3 regions of the Paenibacillus sp. J22P59 genome follow, and region 2 is predicted to be linked to each of the others. Evidence: riboswitches for the same ligand, from Rfam matches in the RefSeq annotation. Region 2 holds a riboswitch; each other region holds the start of a gene.
The links. A riboswitch is a leader RNA that binds a small molecule or an ion and turns the genes downstream of it on or off. The one in region 2 is predicted to bind cyclic di-GMP.

Region 1 (7,281 bases), on a different contig from region 2:
TTATTTATTATTCGCCATACTTTTTCGACTCTGTAGAATAGCGAGCTCTTTGCCTAGTGCGGTTTGTATGGATTGCTCCGCAAGATCCAGAATAGTCTGCGAATCCATATTGCGTTCAATGCCCGAGTTAAGCTGTCCTACCCATAAGGGTTTCGCTTTAAGATCGAGAGGAGTTACAGTGAACTCTTCCATTTTTTTCACCAATTCCTCGTGCAGCGCATATAGCTTTTGTCCGCCAAAGTATTCATTGGTTACCTCTAGCTTTTCTGCATTGCCGCGGGCAGGAATATACGCCGGTACACCGCCATTAACCCCTTGCTCTGCCCACTCAGTGACACAGAATTCAATAAATTTCCATGCCCAGGCCTTCTGCTTGGCATTAGACGGCATCATAAAGTTGGAGCTATTCATCCAGCCATATTGATTGAAGGGCAGGCGTGTCTCTCGCCACTTGCCAGCTAATTCAGGCGCCCATTCCTTAATCTGGCTGGCCCCCCAAGTACCTAGATACATCATTACAAGATTTCCATTCCTGACATCCTGTTCCCCTGAGAGTGTCCATACATCGGATGCGGAAGCCAGTCCTTCAGCATGAACCTGCTTGGCAATATTAATCGCACCCAGAAATTTCTCATTATTGCGCGCAAAGTTAAAATTGGAATCAAATATGCCTTGTGTACTTTCGAATACCTGCATAGCCTCCAATGTCCACTGTGCAATATAACGATTGTCCTTTTTCATCGCCTTGCCCATACTAATCCAATTATCAGGGTTCTCCATATATTTCCCCAATTCCTCCGGATCAGAAGGAAACCCGTACTCTTCCATAATATCTGCTCGATAATACGTCCCTAATGGTGAGGTTGCGGTTGGAAACCCGATCAATCGCTCCCCATCATAAGAAAGATTGCTATTCCACAGCGATTTGCTGAAGTCGATCCGATGCTTGTCCGCCCCATAATCCAGCAAATTCTCCAGTCCTGTGATTGCTGTAAACTGGCCGAACTGCTCACTATCCGTTAACATGACATCGGGTGTATTCCCGGCTGCGATGGCCCCAAGATAGAAATTCGCATGATCACTGTACCGAACTAACTTGTCATTTACTTTGACATTAGGATACTTTTTCTGAAAAGCTTCAATGGCGGGGCCCCAACCAACGTAATAAGTCCAAAATTCCAGTTCCACTGGCTCTGTCGATAAAGTGTCGATGGCTGCTGGAGCCGTTGGCTCTACTACCGGATTCGTGGCACTCGGCTTGCATCCTGCCAAGGACATCGCAAAGAGCGTAACGCATATTCCTATAACGCTTAATGATTTCTTCATTATCAAGCCCCTCCAATTGGGTTCACAGCATATTCTGCTAACATATATTGCTCGAATTGAGCACACCGCAACGGCTTGCTGAAATAGAAGCCCTGGAGTTCGTCGCACTGCAGTTCGGTTAAGAAGTTTTGTTCCTGCCTAGTTTCAATGCCTTCTGCTACCACCTTCATCCCCATACTATGAGCAAGCTCAATTACAGCCTTGATAATAGATGACTTTCTGGCATTATGCTCGGCATCTTCAATAAAAGTCCGATCAAGCTTCACAATAGAGATCGGCAGCCGCTGCAATTGACTAAGAGAAGAATAGCCTGTTCCGAAATCATCAATTGAAATATGAATACCCATCTTTCGCAGCTGATCGAGAGACTCAATTACCGTCTCCATCTGCTCTATAAACACGCTTTCCGTAATTTCAATAATCATATATTGAGCCTCAAGACCTGTAGTTTCCAATATGCCGCGAATATTCTCTATCAGGTTGCCTTGATAAAAGTGCTTGGCGGATAAATTAACCGAAACCGGCAATTTGGGAAATCCTTTATCCTGCCATTCTTTCGTTTGTCGACATGCTTCTCGGAAAACCCATAAGTCGATATCGATAATCATGCCGGATGTCTCTGCCAACGGGATGAACTTGACGGGAGAGATAAGTCCCTTATCAGGATGATTCCAACGGATCAGCGCTTCGAAGCCTATCGTCTTGCAGGTCTTCGGGCTAACCTTCGGTTGATAGACCAGAAAGAACTGTCCATCAAGCAGAGCATTACGCATTCCATTCTCCAGATGCATTTTTTCGTTAATGACATCCTCCAGTGCCTGATCAAAGAAATGATAGCTGCTCGCACCTTGCTCCTTCGCAACATACATGGCCATATCTGCTTTTTTCACAATGGCATCAATAGACGTTCCATGCTCCGGATACAGGCTAATGCCGATACTGATCGTCGTATATACAGAAGAATCCTCAAGCTCGAATGGCTCTTCAAAGCATCGGCAGATCTGTTCCGCATAAGCTCTCGGAGCATCGCAGGAATCATAACGCAGGATGAACACAAATTCATCTCCGCCCAGTCTAAATACGCTGCTTCTCTCGTCCATAATAGCAAGGAAGCGCTCCGCTACCTTCTGCAGGAGCATATCTCCAGCTACATGGCCAAGAGTGTCATTGATTTGCTTGAATCGATTCAAGTCAACGAACATAACAGCAACCCATTCATTGCGATTAGTCGCGTGTGACAGCCATTCGGTTAACACGTTCCGGAATTGCAAGCGATTGGGCAATCCAGTGAGGCTGTCATAATAAGCTAACTGATGGAGCTTCTCCTCAGATGTGCGAAGCTGCTGATTCATCCATACCGCTTCTTGGAACATCAACAGCAGGTTCTGGGACATATCCTTAAAGTTGTGTACGAGTGAGGAAATCTCTAATATACTGCTGTTCGGCCATTCCAAAGGGACCATCTGCTTCAGCTTCATAGGCAGATCGGTCGTCGATTCAGCCAGTTGCATCAGGCTGCGGCTTAACCAGCGATTAATAGCTAATGCCAGCATAGCGGCAATCGCGACGCTTCCGAGCATATACAGCAATTGATAAATATATTCTCGGAACATCTGTCCCTGGTACACCTCAACAGGAACACTGACCCTAAGCGTCAAGGGAACCCGGTTCAGCTCAACCTTATAAACATAATGTGCATTCCGCCATTGTTGGGTTGGGAGAAGAACGGTCGATTGGGCAGGTACTTCAATGAAAAAGTTTTCTACGATAGGAATAGCCGACGTTGCTTCAGCATGCTGTTGAGCTGTCAGAGGCATTGCATTGCTGGTCGCCAATACCTTATTCCGCTCTGTGCTGGTGATCGTAAGGTCGAACAGCTTCTGAGTCGTATTTCGATTAATAATTTCTTGAAGATATCCCATCTGTATAATATGCTCTGTGCGAATACCCAGTACATCCTCTTGCTTCCATTGCTCAAGTTCTTTCATTATGCTGTTCGCCGTATTGCTGGCCGTTTGGAGTGTCGTGCGAGTCGACACATCATAGGAATTCCAACCGCTAATGATCATATTCACGAGGAACGATAGAGCTACAACGGCTATCGAGAGGTGGAACAGCACCCTGCGGAACGGGATTGGGCGAGATTTGTCCTTAATAAGGCCAAGCCACCGTGCCAAGGGCAAATAATCGACTAATATTTCTGCGACTAACGTATTGAACAAACCATTGGATGCCGTAATAGCAAGCAGCAGAAAAAATTCGGTCGGAGAGAATACCCCAGAGAGCAAGCAAGCAACAAACGTAATCGGGGTACCGATTATTAACCAGAATAAGCCATCCATCTTAATCATGGAGCCTGGCCTTCTTAACAGCCAATAACCAATCCAACAAACTTCGAGCAGGAAGATACTTACAAACGCTGGATCATAGAATAGGAATATAGCGGCAGCATACACGACGGCAGCAGCAGGCAGTCCAACTCGCAATCCGAACAATCGGACCAAAGACAGCAGCAGAATATTCGTGAAGGTAAACGTAATGCCATAAATAAGCTGCAAGGGCTGTGAAGCGCTACCAAGAGCTAAGATAACAGCTCCTGCAATAAAGAGCCACCTGCGAAGGGGGTCGGAATTAACGAGAAGTCTCCACATGGGCGCAATCCTCCTGACGCATATCAATACAATGGGTCGTGATGAGAGAAAGGTTTGTTTTGATTCCCATATAAAAAAAACCAACAGCGATGCATGTGCAGCTATTTGGTCTCCAATCAACATAATAGATATGTCGGTCTGCAACCCGGCTGTCATATGAATTTACTTAAGACCCGTGGCTTTGCGTCCTATGCTCTCGCATAGTTTGCCTTTTCTATATGTTATTATAATATTTATATTTTACTAAAAGGAACGTGAAATTGGTAGCATTTTCATGCTTTTTTGGCATTATTTTAATACCGACAAACATCGTGTCTGTTCGCGATTTTTAGCTGTTTTTTTCCGACAAATTTCATGCAAAACAACCAAAAAATACGAATTACAGCGGGCGATCCCGCTGTTATCCGTCGATAAAAAAATAAGCCGCGCTAGCTGCTTTCCTCTCTTTTCTATTCATACCAGAAAGGGCTGCATCATATCTCACATTATTGTAACGTCATAATGAAGCTGGACAGCAAAAACCCACAACCTCGTGCGGTTGTGGGTTTACACATCATAGTATTACGATATTTTCCCTGCTTTTTGGTTCTTTCTGTGCAGCTTGATTTGCTGATCGGACGAGATCAGTATCGGCAGAACCTTAGTGCTGCTAATCATAGAAGACTTACACTGCAAGCATACAGGATCTTCTTTGAATGAGAAGCTATCTCTTATCCAACCGTTGCATTGTACGCTTGTACAGGACCAAATAGTGGTCATTTCTTCAGGTAAATTCTCCAACGGTCTATTCCAAGAATAATTCAATGGACCTTCCCCCTCAGAACAATCTTTGTGACTGGGTAGCATGATATTAAAAATCCCCAAACGGTTCGTTTGGGGATTTGATCATTATTCTACAGTTTTACAACGTTCTCAGCCTGTTGGCCTCTTTGACCTTGAACGACGTTAAACTCTACTTTTTGACCTTCGTCAAGCGATTTGAAGCCGTCGCCTGTAATTGCGCTGAAATGTACGAATACATCTTCGCCGCCTTCAACCTCGATAAAACCAAATCCTTTTTCTGCATTAAACCATTTAACTGTTCCTGTTTGCATAGAAACACCTCCAAATTTTACATGAAATTCTTATCCTGTTACAAATAAAAATTCACATATTGCACAAGGTTAGTAATTAAAATAATAACCCTCGGCAATATGTGAATTAGGTTAAATTCCAATATACTAATAATACCTTACTTTGAGACGAATAGCAAATTCTATATTTTAGAAATGATTGCATGGCCTATACCTTAATGGAATTATTCTCTATAATCCTCCACAATCATCTCAAGTGCGCCTGTCTCCGGGTCCATAACAAACCCATGTACAGGGATAGCCTCAGGGAACAGCGGATGCTTGCGGATCATCTTAACGCTATGCATGACCCCATCCTCCGGGCGCTCAAACCCGCGCAGAAACTTTTCCATTCGAATGCCCGAATTTTCAAGTGTCTCAATAACCAAAGGATCGATGCCATGCTCGGCAAACTTGCTGATAATCCGATCCGGTTCAATCTCCGTCATTCCGCAATTGAGATGACCTATGACAATAATCTCGCGTGCTCCTAATTCATATACCGCTACCAGAATGCTTCTCATAGCGCTGCCGAAGGGCTGGGTTAGGATGGCACCCGCATTTTTAATATACTTCGCATCGCCATTCTTCAAACCAAGCGCCTTCGGAAGCAGCTCGCTAAGCCGTGCATCCATGCAAGTAAGAATCGCTATTCTTTTATCCGGGTACTTGTCCGTTAAGTAATCCTCATAGGACTTCTCTTGGACGAATTGTTGATTATATGCCAATAAGCTGGGGACGATAGACATCTGATGGCCTCCTTAAATGATGCTGAACCTGAATAGGTTTTTTTATTTTAACATCAAATTTATAAGGATGGCAAAATTGTCGAAGCCCCGCCGTGCAATGCCCTACAGCCTCGGATCAAGCTCCTTCTCCTTCGCAACCTCGAATAACAGGTTGGCTACGGTTTCTTTGTAAGCCTCATTGGCTGGTGTAATTTCATTGAATCGCACCGATAGCATTCGAGCTCCCAAACGATATTCACTAGCTGATGTTCTGAGCTTCGAGCTAATATTTTTCTGCTTCATCAGCTTGCTGTATTTATGCGGGAATTTGTAGTCGTACCCATAAACAATAGAGAGATAGCTGCTATTGCGCACCTTGAGATAAGGCACGGCGTTATCACTCACCCGCTCCGGCTTAATGACGACCCCTTCCATCTGGTTCTCAACTGTCAGCTTGGAGAAATAGCTCTCTGCCCTTTCATATCCATCCGGCTCTGTAAGGTTAATCAGCATAAAGTCATCCTCTGATAGGAAACGATAGATCGTGGAGGTCGTTTCATCCGGCAAGCGTTCCTCCCCATTCTCATATACTTCCTTGAGCAGCGCGAACGGCTTATAAGCCAGCTTTGCCTCCCCTGCGTATAGCCCCAATTGCTTCTTATAGACTCGGTAAGCCTTCGTATGCTCCGCCAAAGGCATATACGTATCCTGCACTTCTCGAACATGCTTATAATTCTGATACACACTTGAGCCATACTTGTCGCTCAGCGCTGTCTTAGACTGATGGTACTGATCCTTCTCGAACCCGCTCTCGTTATAAGTAGCCGACAGCTTGTCGAAGGCTTCCTCGAAACCGTTCTGTCCCAAGAATGCAAGCTCCGTATCCAATGCCCTCTCGATCAAGCTGAACTGCTTTTGAATCAATCCGTTCCCCATCGCCTTCCATGGCAGGTCTATCCCCACACTTCTTGTAAAGCCGAGCGGAACAATTCATCCAGCTGTGCATCCAGATTCATCCCTACTGCCTGTACTGCCCCAGTCAATTGTTCATAATAAAGCAAACGTTCTTCTATATATTCATTAATCAAGGATATCTTCGGCTCAAAGTCCAATTCTTCTCCTGATTTTTTACGAAGGAGCAGATGCTGAATCTCATGCCACAACGGCGTATCTTGCGGAATAAGGTGTTGCACCAATGTATCGAATTGTATAGGCGGCATTTCATCGTACTTGTCGATCCACCCGCATGCTAGAATCGGGCGCAGCACATAGAAATATTTCTTAATCCTAACCTTCTCGCCTTGCAAATAATCCCGATAGTTGCCGCTAGCCATATTCATATAGTGATATAGGCATGATCGTGGAGAAAAAGTAAGCGGGGACATGCCACGCAATTGTTCTATAATGCTGTATTGTTCCATGTAGCAAATCGGTGACTGCATCCATTCCAATAATGGCGGATTG
Region 2 (7,281 bases):
AATAGGCTCCTAGCCTTGCGCTGAGCGACTGCTGATCCATCGCCACTTTATTTTCTTCAATCACATAGTTATAAATCTCTTCGAACGGTATCCGATTATCCATAGAATCATAGGCAATCGACATGAGCATAGCTACCATGTTATTCGTAATTTCGCCATATTCCCGCTCGCCAACAGCCATCCGATGCCCGATCTCATGAGTCAAGCCCCAGCCTGGATATACTTTACTGAAATCCTCTAGCATCAACCCTACTTCTCCACGCTGGATACCCGTATGGTCACCCGCTGCATACATGAAGCCGTATGGCTGCATCAATCTTACATTTTCTCGGATAAGCTTAGGATCATGCTGCTCACTTCGTCCATCCAGACCATAGAAATCAAAGTTTTTGTCTATCCAGTAGTCATAGCCGGTCAAAGTATCCATTGGGCTCAGACCTTGTGTAATAAACTTGTTGTAGGCATCCGTAGCCGTTCCCGTAAAGATAATCCGGTCGCTGACCATCTCGACCACGTCTATTAATTGGCGATCTCGAATGTTCGGGTGCGCCGCCTTGTCCTGGTCTACTCTTTGTTTATAGGCAGTCAAAAAGGCTTTGAATTGCTCGGGGTCCGTATTCTTCGTCATAAAAGGAATTTTCTCGACGCCTTCGAAACGAATACGAGGGGCTTTTCCTTGCTCTTCAGACGTATAGGGATTGACGATATATACCGTTCCGCCTTTCGTCACTTCATTCGAATAAGCGCTGTTGGTTGGAATTTCAGGTACTGTAATCGTGTTTTTACCCGGACGCAATTGTACGCCTCTTGCCCAGCTCGACCAAGAGCCCTCCTGTTGCGAGAATACTAGAGAAGGCACTTTCGCAGCAGACTCCACATCTACATAGACATTAATTTGATCGCCTGGCATAGCCACGAATCCGGTAGATTGATTGTTAGTTCCAAAGCCGAATCGTAGATTTTGCTGCGCATGCTTCTTCATATCCCCATGCTGCTCGGCTTGAATAGTCATCCCTTCCATATTGATTTCGCCACTAACGATCTTTTTAGCCAATTCTATTTGCTCTCTTAATAGAGAATATAGCGGATGGGCTTTCGCCGCGTCCTCAAGCGCTGCAATTGTTGCTGTACTATTATAAGCTGGTGTAACAGCACTCATCGTTCCATCTGTGAACAGGTTGTCTACCTGATCACTGACCGGATCTTCTTTGTACAAGGCAAATTCCGCTGCACTCGCCCAATCCTGATTCGCTTGCTTGAATACGAATTTCAATCTTTTAAAGGCAGTTGGCGCGAATTGAATCGCCACAATATCTCCCGTTGAGCCTTTATATTCACCAGTAGAAACGAGAGTAAAGTTGTCACCTTCATCCGTAGCTGAGCTGTAAATATCAAATTGCTGAGCGAAGCCTTTCCCTTTGGCACTGGATTGCCTAGCTGCATAGATAACGCGATTCAGGATCGTCTCCTCATTCAATTGGATAACGACTTCGTTCGTAAAGCTGGCAGAGTTAGGCTTGCCCGTTTCCCAATGGGTATCCATATTTCCATCAATAGCCTTATTTATTGCAGAGTTTGGATAGTTCCCGCCATTGCTTTTGATTGATTTAATATTCGTAGTGTTCATTTTGAATACTTCATTGTACGCTTGGAGAATTTCTTTGCCATATAAATCAAAAGGAGCTACAGAGGCTGCGCTTGTTGCACGAGCTTGGCTTACCAATACGTTTTTCGCTCCATTTGCTTGATGCAGCTCACTTGCTAACACATAACCTGTCTCACTGGAAAAACTGATTAGCATCGCTGCTGATGTGGCGATCGCAATCATTTTCTTCATACTTTTCTGCCCCCTGATGAATGATAATTCCAAACCACTGACTTAAAATAGGCGCAAAAAAACTACTCCATAAGAGTAGCCTGATTGTGAATAAAGCTGCATAGAAAAAAGACTCCATTACCTCAGCAGCTTTAAAAAACAAAAAGCGTCATACACTCTTTGGCAGCTGGCTGACATCGTTTTGCAACCTTAGTCCCTTTAGCTTTGCGTCCCTACATTTCCATAGGTTTGCCTATTCAGTTTGGAATACAAACAAACAATACCATAGTTTTATGTATACTGACATGAATATTTAGTAGCATATCCAAATAGGTATTTCAGATTATATTCAATAATTATTCAATAAACTATAATAAATATTACCATTAAATTAATGAATACTTCCAATTTATATAAAAAGATTATAAATCATTAATGTGCGTAACCAGGTTGCGCCCATTTTCTTTGGAGGCATAGAGTGCTTGATCTGCTTTCTTCACGAGCGTTGCGTCAGAATCTATAGGGGTAACGGTAGCTATGCCTATACTCACTGTCAGCTTCCCTGTTTCCCATCTAGAATCCGCTACTGCATGCCGTAAGTTGTCAGCTATCGCCTTTGACTCTTCTATATCTGTGCCAGACAGGATAAGGACAAATTCTTCTCCACCATACCTGGCCGCCACATCCTCTTGACGAGCATGGGACTGTAAGATTTGCGCCAATTTTTCCAGAACCTGATCGCCTGTCTGATGGCCCCATGTATCATTCACATGCTTGAAGTGGTCAATATCTACTATAAACAGAGAAAATGGCGTCTGTTCATCTCTATATTTCGCTATTTGTTCTTCCAGTTTCTCTTGAAAAAATCTTCGATTCTTCAGTCCCGTGAGCTTATCTGTTATAGATAAGTTCACGAGAATCGCATTAATTTCCATCAATTCAGCTTGCTTCTGCTCAATCTCCATATGAATTTGTTTCAGCTTCTCAAGTGCTTGATCTTTTTCCCAATAAGCTTCTTCAATTTGTTTCTTTGCAGCCCGAAGCTCCAGCTCATAGTCCATTCGTTTGCCCATTTGGACCAATACACAATCAATCATCTCTATACCGTTATTCTCATACCTTCGCCCATTCACGATAAAAGGAATCGCTTCTCCTTTATGATCCTTCAAGCTTAGAAGCATCTCTTCTACATGCCCATTAAGCTGTATGTACGGATAAAAGTAAGAATGAAAAATAAGCTTATTTGCCGTAGACATAATAGATTCCAAATGCTTATGCACCAGGTCCTCCCGATGATATCCCATCTTATCAAGAAAAGTTTGATTCACAATCGTGATCATTCCTTCATGTGTAATAGAGATAAATCCACATGGCGCATAGTTCAGCCGTTCATTCATTCGCATAAATCCTTTCACAGATTCTAATCTAGCTCATTTCAATAAAGATACTCATTGATGGAACTTATCGTTTCTTCCGGATGGCTGATATGAGGGTAATGCCCCTTTGCCTTCATTAGCTGCAACGTGCTGCCTGGCATATGCTGATGCAAATAATGCCCTACCTCTAGAGGAACGACACTATCGTCCGAGCATTGCATAATAAGTGTTGGAATAGTCGCTTTAGGCAAATCCACCCGATGATCGGACAAGAATGTCACTTCTGCAAATTCTCTTGCAATGACAGGATCTGCGGAGCTAAAGGTTTTCTCCAATTGCTTCGACAATTGAGGAAGCTCTGGATTATTCATCGCCAGTGGTGCCATGAAGCTAGCCCATCCAGCAAAATTCATCTCCATCATATCCAGCAGCTCTGTAATATCGCTTTTATCGAAGCCGCCGACATAACCATCATCATTCAAATATCGTGGAGATGGTCCGATCATAATCAATCTATCGAAATAATCAGGCCGCTCGATTGAGGCAAGCAATCCGATCATAGAACTAACAGAATGCCCTATAAAGATTACATTGGTAAGCTCTAATGATTCTATAACATCTAAGAGATCCTGCTTATAGCCGTGCAGTGTACGATATCTCTCCGTCGTATACGCCGTTAAATCTGACTCTCCTGATCCAACATAATCAAATAAAACGATTTTATATTTTCCCTCAAAGGCAGGAAGGATGAACTGCCACATGCTTTGATCACAGCCAAATCCATGGGCAAATAAAAGCGTGCGTTCTCCTGATCCAAACACCTTAACATTATTCCGAGCTGCAATCATCTATAACTCTCCTTCTCTATGAGGTTCTCTTCATTCTGAAGGGGCAACATGGAAATATCAAGTCTTATTCTCATTATGCTTCTTCAATAAGCTTTCGATGTTTACTCCATTTATAACTAGACTGCTAATATTACAATTCTCCAGCTTAACGTTCGTTAAATTACAATCGGAGAACAGGCCTTGTTGTAAATTGCAATTTGAGAATTGTATCGGAGTTTCATTATGCCTTACTTCCGGTTGGTTGGGATTACCATATCCAATGTTACTAAAATGTGCGCCGCCCCATTGTGCACCATGAATACCAAGCTCACTCAAATTAGCATCTGAAATTTTCAGCCCCGTCAAATTCACATCATTCATTGTCATGCCGCTAAAGTCACAGCATTCAACCGTCAGTTGCGCTGCACGGGTATATTTAAAGCTTGAAGCAGTCACATCAGAATTCATGATCGTCAGTTTTTCCTTCTCATGTTCTACTTTCATTTCTGCTACCTCCCATATGTAGGAACTATTCTTCCTTCCACTTTAGTATAGCATTGCCAGTCTGTCCACCCGCAGGTTGTCAAAGTAAAAACTCCGCCCCATTAGGGTCGGAGTTTTTGGTCTAATTTCTTTCAAATGCTAGAGCCTATTATTTTGTACCAGCAGCATAAGTCATGCCGCTTAGAATCTCATACGACAACGCAATATTATTCCGATTAATATTGATGTTCTCTGGCGTAAATTCGTGAGCAGTAAGCAAATAATAACAAGCTAATCCAACTTGCAGGTTTTGTTTAAGCGCTTGCAGCGTACTTAGGATGCCTTCTTGCCCATAGCCTGCTTTCCAGCGGAATTGCAAGTTTTTCCCCTCATCTTCTTGCTGCACATCTACAAAAAACGATGAAGTATTAGAGCTTGGACGTGAGAACTGGCCTAAAAAAGCATAGTCGTTGATGAAGCTATCCTCTTCGTAGCCGCTATTCGTATTGGATTTCAAGAAACCATCCAGTGCTCTGACCATTTCGGAGACAGCCGGTGCCTCTAAATTGCCAGGCTTGGCATTAGGATTGGCAGCACTATAAAATGTAGTAGCGATATACTGCAGCAGCTTCTCTTGATTTTGCTCTCTTAATACTTCAAGCGAAAGGCAAAGCAGGCCCGCCAGCTCCATATGATGACGAATCAGAATGGAAGCGCTATACAAATCCCCGCTATTTACTAAAACGATAATAGACTCTTCAAGATTTCTCATTTTGACAATACAGCCTTGGCTTAGCCCATGAATCCAGCAATTTATATCTTCAGGCTCAGCAATCAGAAGTGCATTCTGATCATTCTGTGACTGGCTATCATTCTGCCACAGGCGGCTCGGTTCAAAATAATGATTTAACTCTATATGATTGTAATGTTCTCGAATTCGATCAATATCCGTTGCTAGCTTGTTTTCTGCAATCGTTAGTTTTGGGATTTCTGAAAATTTCATATATGCCCTCCTGAGTAATCATCTATTTCGTAGGAACGATCTACCGAATTATCATATCACAATTATGGAAAAAAGTAGTCCCCCTTTCCATACTTTTGACAAGACTAAATTACTGCCTGTACCCGATGCTTTAACACCATTTCCGCTAAATTTCATTATTATCGTACTTTAATCACAAAGGGGACGGTCAAAACCTCACCCCCATATTGAAATTGCCCCCATAGCTTGTATAAGCCAGCCTTCGGAAATACCGTATGAAACATTGCATTGCTGTCTGAACTCATACTGTCCATGGCATGCACATGTACGTATTCCTTCGCTTCTGCATCTATAATCACACAATGTCCGCTCGTTCCTAGGAAAGGCTCTAGCTGAACGGCTTGACCCGTAGTTGCATCGCGATATTCCATATTCAGCATGGCCATCCCCCCGGCACGCAGCTCCTTCAGGCTCGGAGTTATGGATAAGGTAAATGCAAGCCCTCCTACTATTTTTGTATATGTCTCCTCTGCCACAAGCGGCATAAATGTCTGTGATGGCGCACGCTCCGCTAACAGCCACTGCTTATGAACCGTAACCCCTTGCCGATCCGGAACAATTTCAGTTACAAACAAGAAGTCCTCTTCAGGAGGCAGCGAAAGCTCCGTCCGAAAAACGCCTTTCCCTTCATATACTGGATGCACATGAGCAAAAAATTGCAAGTCTCGGCTTACGATTATAAGATGCATAAGCTTGGTCATCTCTTCGGTGAATATCTCTACAGGCTTCCCTCTAGGGTCAAGCACCCTTAGTATAAACGCCGAACGTCCATCCCCATCTGGCACATCCTCAATCTTCACAACATAACCTCGATCAGATATTTCTGCATTCGCGTCCTTCTGTATATAGGCGAGCAGCCCTCTCGTCGGCGGTTGAATATCTTTATTATACATTGGCGGCAGCGAGCAAGATGCCAGCAGAATCACGCTAGCGATAAGCAGCAGAGCAGCCTTGTACAATCTATATGTTGCTCTCATCCGTATTCCTCCGCGGGGGAGAGATAGCTAGCAAGCTAAGCGCAATAGAGACAAGAGCAGATTGGACAATAGATCCCGTCCAAACTTCAATTTCCCAGCCAATTTCCACCGTTTGCTGCATCCACCCATAATAGAGACTCCATAGTACGATTGGGATTGCCGCTGCAATGAAGCGATAAGCCCATATCCTGCCGGCATAAGGACGTAACCAGCGATACAGGCAGTCTCCAATCAAGCCCGCTGCTGCTGCGATTACAATAATAGGATAATGTCGAAATCCATCCAACGAGCTGTTCAATACGGTAATGATCACGAAAAATATCATCATAGTTCCAGAGGGAAGCGTCCAGCGTTTCATAAGCAATAGCAATGGAAGCATGAACTGTATCGTATTGATCAGAATATAACTTAGTCCTCGATATTCATTATTCGTAGCAATAAGCTGAAGACCATATTCATTCTGCATCCATTCGATATTCTCGCGGGAAGGCAGGTTGTAATGAAACGTCCACGCGTAGATGAGAAAAAAACCGGAGGCTGCCGCAGCAAGCGTTAACGATAAAAAGGCAGGAAAGAAGCGTCTCCAGCTTATTGACTGTGAATCCTCATGCTTGTATGCAGCTTGATACGGGCTCGATAACAGAAGAAGTGCGCCAATGAGAAGCAGCAGGTGCGGCGGGCTTAGAAGAGCTGCTGTATCCTTCTCAATTCCAAACAGGCTATGCCAGGTCATGTCGAGCAATCCTCCGACCAGGAAGAT
Region 3 (7,281 bases), on a different contig from region 2:
AAATTGTCCAACAGCTCTCCGGCCATTTCCTTCTTAATCTGCATAATGGTCGTCTCCTCGCTAGTTACGTATCTCCCAAGACCCCTCTTCGTCTCAACAATCCCTTCTCGCTCCAGCTCTTGGAAGGTTCTCTGAATCGTGTTGGGATTAATCTGCAGCTCTGCAGCCAAATCGCGAACAGACTCGATTTTGTCACCAGGCTTCAGCTTTCCGATAATGATCTGTTTCTTGATATAATTCATAATCTGCAAATAAATCGGCAAGTTATTATTGAATTCGATGCTCACAATGGGCTATGCTCCTTTTCAATGTCCTCCCGGAATGTCCGAGTTTAGGAAACATCGCGTTTTCTGAATGTTACGAAGCTTGCAAGTAGGAAAATCGCCATATAAGCGACAAGGACCGCAATCGAGAAGGACATCGTCAAGCCTGCAATTGGCGGCTGCGAGCCGTCGGCATACATGGATAAATCCACATTAGAAGTAAGCATGTATTTCACGAATGAATAACGAGACAGCAGCATCGTAACAATATTCGCGATCATGATGATGAACATGGAAATACCGATCGTGACACCGCTCGATTTGGTTAATACGCCAATCATGAAGGTCATCGTTACATATACAATGGAATAGACCATTAGATACACAATATTTTCCAAGATAGCTCCCCATACGGGCTCACCTGCATTCGTTCCATATAGAATGAAGCCTGCTCCGAAGGAGAATAGCAGCACAGCCGCTATCAACGATAACGTAGCCAGCAGAGCAACTGCGTATTTGGAAGCCAGTATCTTGCTGCGGCTATGGGAGCGAATCAACAAAAACTTAATTGTGCCGAAGCGATACTCCTGCGATACGATGCTCGCTGTAAATATAATAGCGATGAACGGGAGAATCTGTCCCGCTACTCCTACCGTCATCATTCCCGCTGCAAATTCGAGTACCGAGCCGTCGCCGCCCGGGTCCATACTATGAGTAGCGTAGGTGAATAGAGCTACGAATGCCAGCATAATGGCATAAGGGATAAAAAAAGTCTTTTTCTTGGATAGCTTTAACCACTCATTTATAACCAACCCACCGAAGTTACGCAATGCGGTTCCCTCCTGTCCATTTCATGAATTCATCCTCTAGTGATACTTTTGTCTCCTCAATTCGGTATATGCCGATGCCCTCGGCTGACAGTGCATCCACAAGCTTGGGAATGTCCTCATGGAGCGTTTGGATCGTTACTCTCTTCGTTGCAGCCTCCTGATGGACGATCTGAGCTGCTGCCCCGAATCGGACAATCGCTTCACTTGCTTTGTCTACATCACTTACTTGCAACGCTATCGTTAATTGCTCCTGCTCAGTCGCTGCTCCACCTATCGAACGAACGGTAACCAGCTTGCCTTCCTGAATGACAACGACTCTGCTGCACATCAGCTCCATCTCCGCGAGCAAATGGCTGGAGACTAGAATCGCAATGCCTTCCTCCTGAGCAATTTGCTTCAAGTAATCACGCATTTCCCGAATTCCGGCAGGGTCCAGACCATTAGTCGGCTCGTCGAGAATAAGAACAGAAGGCTCATGCAGCAAAGCTTGAGCGATACCTAGCCGTTGCCTCATTCCTAGCGAATACGCCTTCACCTTCTTGCCCATGACATCCTGCAGCCCCACTAGCTTCGTGACCGTCTTGATTCTTTCTTCTGAAATGCTGTCCGACATCCGCTGATATTGCTTCAGATTATCGTAGCCCGTCATATACGGATAAAACTCAGGGTTTTCTATAATTCCACCGACATGGCGAATCGCTTGCTCGAAGTTCGTGCGAATGCTGCTCCCGCCTATCCGAACATCGCCTTCCGTCATGTTGATCAAACCAACAATCATCCGTATAGTCGTTGTTTTCCCCGCTCCATTGGGGCCAAGCAAGCCTACTATCTCACCCTTAGCGACATCAAAGCTTAAGCCGTCCACTATTTTTTTACCGCTAATTTGCTTCGTGACTCCGTCCAATTGCAATACGATTGAGGGATTTGTAATAACTGCTGTTTTCATTGCTCCGCTCCTCTTTTGTACTAGTGTTATAGTTAAATAGTACACTAGGATTCCAAAGCTGTAAATAGGCACTTTAAATAACCATTGAATACCTGTATCCGCAAAAAAGACTCCTCATTAAGTTCAATAGAACTCATAAGAAGTCTCGTTAGTTAGCTATTCTGGCAGTGCCAGCGCCTTTACGGCTTTTTTCTGAAACACCGGTATAGCGAACAAGCAAATTAGCGTAATCGCAATAATGACAATGAAGAAAATGCCTTTGATGTCGTCCAGGAACAGCATTAAGGATAACAACACACAGCGCGTGAATACGAGCAGGCACTCACGCCATACTAGGTAAGCTGCCTGCTGCCCTCCGCCAAGCGGCTGAATACAGCGATAGAGCTGGGCATTCCAGATCACGCCGAAGAAGAACATTCCAATCGTTGTAAGCAGGTTAGACATAATAAGCAGCGGCTTCGTTAAATGTGGGTCCAGCGGCATAATGACAATGAGAAAACCCGTTGCCAGCAGCAGCGTCCCAATCCACAGCCATTTGTTCTCATCCAGCTTAATTTTACGGAACAAGAGCAGGCCGAGAAAGCTTGATGCGGTATACAGCATATTCAGCAAAGCGATCCAGGTCTTGTCTTCCGTCACGGTAAAGGTGAAGATAAGCGTGAACAAGTTCTGAAACTGCAGGAACATACCGCCCGCCAAGATGGATAGCAGCAGCCATTTGGAGCCTGGTCTTGCAAATACATTGCGCCAGTGCATCATCTTCAAGAAGTTCCCATCTTCGCGAGTACGCGGCGGCAGCGCAATCTTCGGCATCGTAAAGGAGAAGAGCAGCATGATGACTAGAAATAACAGCATTAATGCGAATGATCCGTTATAATCAAAAAACTCGATAACAAAGGCTGAGATCAGCGGAACGAGAAAGGCCAGCACCTGGAGAATCAAATTATTGGCTGCGAAGAACGGCGCAAAATCCTTCCCTTTCCCATATAACGCTATACTTAGATTAAGTGCTGCGAACTGAAAGCCATACATGGCACCAACGGACAGTCCTACTATAGCGATCCATAGAAATCTTACATCCGTCTGGAGAAAGGTAAGCAGCAGAAAAGCTGTTGCCCCTAGCCCCGCGGATAGCCCGATCAGCAATCGAATCGTATACTTCGTCAATAATGCAGCTCCGATTGTGAACGTTATCCCCCAGCTAAAGTACATGAACATATTGAACAAGGATAATTCATAGATCGACTGCCCATTTTCCCAAATATACAAATTAACAAAAATACCGATATAAATAAAAATAACCGAACTAATTCCATTCATTGCCAGCATTCGTCGTAATTCTGTAGTCAATCTAATAACACCCTCTGATCCATATTTGCCGCAACTTCATTATAAATGGCTTTTTCAGAACAAAAGGGATAAATTTCTATTGTCAAAGGGATATAATCATGTCATTTTTATACATGGAAATGAGATGCCTTTTCCTTCAGCTCCGTCGAGGATTGCTTCAATTGCTGGGCGAGTCCATGCAATTTATCCGATACAACATTTTGCTCTGTCGATAGAAGCCCCATCTGCTCCATCTTCTGATTTACATCAGACGAAGTGCCGAGCAATTGATCCACTGCTGTGACGATCTGTGTCATGCCAATCGTAATCTCCGAGATCGCTACCGATATTTCGCTGACTTGTTCCGACAATGAACTGCTTTGCTGCTCCAGACCTTGGAACGTAACGGATGCTGTCAATGAAGCCTCCCTTGTCGACGATATGATCTGGGCGAATTCTCCGATACGTTGACTCGTAAGCGTCACATCACCTTGGATAAGCTTTAGTTCCTTCGCAATGTTTTTGGATATCGAATCAGTCTGGCCGGAGAGCTTGCGAATTTCTTCTGCAACGACAGCGAAGCCTCGGCCATGCTCGCCGGCTCTAGCTGATTCAATAGAAGCATTAAGAGACAGTAGATTGGTCTGCGTATTCAAATCCTGAATGCCCTCCAGAAATTTGGTTACATTGCTATACCGAACCGTCATGCTTGCAAAAGCTTTCGTAACCTGCTCGTACTGCTCAGCAGCCCGCTTCACCATTTGGACGACACCTTCCATATCTTGTGAGCCGCTATTGGACGACAGCTTCATCTCCTGCATATCTTTATTAATATATTCACTGGAAGCAGCAATTTGCTGTGAGCTCGCCGATATCTCTTCTGTAATGGCAGATATAGATGACGCATCATCATATTGCGAGAGCAGCACCTCGGTCCCGAGCACAATCTGTCCCTTTACCTGCTCTGATGCGGTTTGATTGCGTCCAACCATTTCACCCATTTGAGCAGATATTCCAAGAACGGTATGGCTGACCTCAAGCGTCGATTTAATCGTATCCCGCAGCGTACCACCCATCGCCGACAGGGATCGGTCAATATCGCCGAATTCATCGAACCTGTCAAGCTTCCTGCTATAGGTGAAATCGCTGTTCTTATAGGCATTAATGCGCCCCATAATTCCAGCGAGACCCTTCTTAATGCTTTGGCCAAGCTGATAGGACATAAGAAAAGGGAGTAGAGCTAAAAAGATAACATTGATAATAACGATAATATTAGCTTTCTCTAGACTTTTGGACAATCTCGTATTTGTTTCCAACACATCGGCATTCATTTTTTCTCCGATAACATCACTTGCATAACTCAAAGTGACGGTATAGACACCGATTAAATTTCTTATATGTAACGCTCTAACTTCCGAATTTCGCTCTCCATAGCTGAGATCGAAGCTATTTAACTCCTCATACCCAAGCTGAAGCACATTTACCTGATTCGCATATTGTTTTCCCTTATCGTTAGTCGAATATTTCTTATCCAGCTTCTCAAATTTCTCCCTAAGCTTTGCCAGCTTATCAGGGACTGCCTCCAGATTAACCGTAATTGGCTTAGTGTCGACATCATCGTTCTCGATCGCATTCACCATCAGCAGCATAGTCTTCAATAGCAAGTCGGTAACATCACGATATTCTCGCTCCGCAGCAGTCAATTGCTCCGCATCCTTCACGGCATTGGATACCGATAGATTTTGCGTGTAAATAAAATATCCAGCACCCACGTTGAATAAGGTGATAAGCGAAGTAATTAACAGCAGCTTCACCGTAATTTTTTGCTTATTCACTAACCTAGCCGCCTTGCTCTTCCATTGTCTGACCTGATGCATTGCTTTCTCTCCTCTGTATCTGAAAAAAACAAAGCCATTTGAACCCCAAAAGAAGGGCAAATGGCTTTATCAGCTCTTTAGTCCTGGATCTGGAGGTCTGGCAACCTTAGTCATACAACCTTAGGCCCATAACTTTGCGTCCTTATTTTTCAATAAGTTTGCCTTTTTCAGTTAATCGCATTGAACTTCTTCAATACCGATCCATTTTAGGTGATATCCTACAATTTGTAAAACCAAAAAATGGGACCAGGTGCTTAAGTAAGCACCTAGTCCCATTTTCATCTATGCTAGCAATAGTTCTTTTAGCTGACTCTCGTCCTTAGCTTCTGATAAGACAACCGATACAGGTATGTCCGGTTGCTCCGGCTTAACGAAGCTAGTGTCTTTCAAATAATAGCCTTTCTCACGAGCAACAGTGTAAAAGGTACAAAATTGGTTGGAATAGCCTATAGCTTCCTCCTCGTTGGAATAGCTTCCTAGGATGTTGCCTATTCCAAGTGGATTCGACGTACTCTGAATACTAAGCTGAAATGCCTGTCCATCCTCACCTATTTCCTTCACGATAACCTCGCTATCAAAACAGGGAACACGATGTTTAATGGTCATTTCATTCACCGCCTTCTACACGAATGGGCCTAACTTTTATTGCTTAGCAATGACAAGGACCTTGCCCCTGTCCAGCTCTTGCTCATAATGCTCTGCTTCTCTCTCAGTCAAGCCGACTGATTCAAGCTTCGCTCTTAGCTCATCACCACGACTGCGGAACAAATTAGCCAGCGCATTGAACACGCCTTCTTCCGTCACGCCGATTTTATTTGCATTTGTCCATTCAGACAATGAATCCTCACGGTCCTCTTCATGGGCTAGGACAAAAATATCATCCTGATTAAACCCTCTAACATTCAACTCTCTTACCGCGGATAAAGCGCCTACTCCTGATTCAACAACATGTACAGATGGTTTCATTTGTCATTCCTCCATTTCGAGATTCGATATCAATTTGCTGATCGTCTTGACCAGTGTAAGACTGTTTAACCTGTTGAACAGACTTTGAAACATCGAGAAGGAAAGGTATAATAGATTTATTCTAAATACTAGTTGAGAAGAGGCTGTAACAAATGGAGTTTAGATTAGATCTTATCGCTGATAAAGTGGAGTTTTTCGAGGCGTATGATTTGAGGACATTAGAGAAGCGAATCGACCAGCAGATTGACAATAACAAGGGGCTATTGCTTGAGGTATATTCCGTGCAGCATCATACTGTATTCAACCCAAATACGGAGAAAATGCATTACAGCGCAGTCGTACATTTCAAGGCAAAAAAATAATTTAAAAAAACTATTGCATTAACGTTCAGCATATGGCATAATAACTTTTGTGTCCAAGACATACCACGCCGGTGTAGCTCAGTTGGTAGAGCAACTGACTTGTAATCAGTAGGTCGGGGGTTCGAATCCTCTCGCCGGCACCATCTTTATTACGGGACGTAGCTCAGCTTGGTAGAGCACCTGGTTTGGGACCAGGGGGTCGCATGTTCAAATCGTGTCGTCCCGACCATAAAGTCAACATTCCAGAAGCTTGAATATTCAAGCTTCTTTTTTGTGTCTTCATTTCTATTATGGTATGTTCATTTCTAATAGGCCCTCTGTCCATTAGGACCTCCCCTCCTCTATCGTTAGATCACGACCCTTCCAGCGAACCTGCCTTCTGCAATAAGCCTGATAGATGGAATAAGTGAACACAAGGAGAAATAAAAACAGCGGTATCGGAAATAATAAAGCGGTTCCAAAACCGAAGCTGCCTGCACGCTTGAACCAAACTCGAAGCTGCAGCACGAAAGCAGCGTAAATCACACCGCCTATTGCGATATTTTCTAAAGACAGATCCGCAGCAATACTCCGCCATATCGTCACTGTCTTAACGATTCCCACAATCCATAGCACTGTGCCTAACAGTACAATAGGCTGCGTTGCAGCTGCACCGAGCGCAAAGCTTTTGCCCCAGCCCTTAACTAGACTGACGAAGCCATCCGGATA

Region 1: another riboswitch for cyclic di-GMP. It lies ahead of AC50YO_RS21410 (putative bifunctional diguanylate cyclase/phosphodiesterase); the one in region 2 lies ahead of AC50YO_RS01075 (NPCBM/NEW2 domain-containing protein).
Region 3: another riboswitch for cyclic di-GMP. It lies ahead of AC50YO_RS06215 (methyl-accepting chemotaxis protein); the one in region 2 lies ahead of AC50YO_RS01075 (NPCBM/NEW2 domain-containing protein).

Annotation. Positions count from the first base shown of each region.
Region 1 is NZ_JBXENX010000014.1:101,998-109,278, reverse strand. It holds gene AC50YO_RS21415 (ABC transporter substrate-binding protein) at 1-1,326, opposite strand; gene AC50YO_RS21410 (putative bifunctional diguanylate cyclase/phosphodiesterase) at 1,329-3,977, opposite strand; cyclic di-GMP riboswitch class I at 4,114-4,197, opposite strand; gene AC50YO_RS21405 (cold-shock protein) at 4,539-4,781, opposite strand; gene AC50YO_RS21400 (cold-shock protein) at 4,871-5,071, opposite strand; gene AC50YO_RS21395 (beta-class carbonic anhydrase) at 5,275-5,838, opposite strand; gene AC50YO_RS21390 (hypothetical protein) at 5,941-6,780, opposite strand; gene AC50YO_RS21385 (nucleotidyltransferase domain-containing protein) at 6,771-7,281, opposite strand, start outside.
Region 2 is NZ_JBXENX010000001.1:203,039-210,319, reverse strand. It holds gene AC50YO_RS01075 (NPCBM/NEW2 domain-containing protein) at 1-1,837, opposite strand, end outside; cyclic di-GMP riboswitch class I at 1,996-2,080, opposite strand; gene AC50YO_RS01070 (sensor domain-containing diguanylate cyclase) at 2,239-3,213, opposite strand; gene AC50YO_RS01065 (alpha/beta fold hydrolase) at 3,252-4,040, opposite strand; gene AC50YO_RS01060 (pentapeptide repeat-containing protein) at 4,098-4,523, opposite strand; gene AC50YO_RS01055 (hypothetical protein) at 4,672-5,505, opposite strand; gene AC50YO_RS01050 (DUF8832 domain-containing protein) at 5,664-6,521, opposite strand; gene AC50YO_RS01045 (hypothetical protein) at 6,505-7,281, opposite strand, start outside.
Region 3 is NZ_JBXENX010000003.1:197,405-204,685, reverse strand. It holds gene AC50YO_RS06235 (GntR family transcriptional regulator) at 1-287, opposite strand, end outside; gene AC50YO_RS06230 (ABC transporter permease) at 332-1,093, opposite strand; gene AC50YO_RS06225 (ABC transporter ATP-binding protein) at 1,086-2,039, opposite strand; gene AC50YO_RS06220 (MFS transporter) at 2,196-3,389, opposite strand; gene AC50YO_RS06215 (methyl-accepting chemotaxis protein) at 3,497-5,245, opposite strand; cyclic di-GMP riboswitch class I at 5,334-5,418, opposite strand; gene AC50YO_RS06210 (hypothetical protein) at 5,528-5,851, opposite strand; gene AC50YO_RS06205 (YflT domain-containing protein) at 5,888-6,211, opposite strand; gene AC50YO_RS06200 (YrzA family protein) at 6,364-6,573, shown strand; tRNA gene AC50YO_RS06195 (tRNA-Thr) at 6,641-6,716, shown strand; tRNA gene AC50YO_RS06190 (tRNA-Pro) at 6,726-6,802, shown strand; gene AC50YO_RS06185 (glycosyltransferase family 2 protein) at 6,898-7,281, opposite strand, start outside.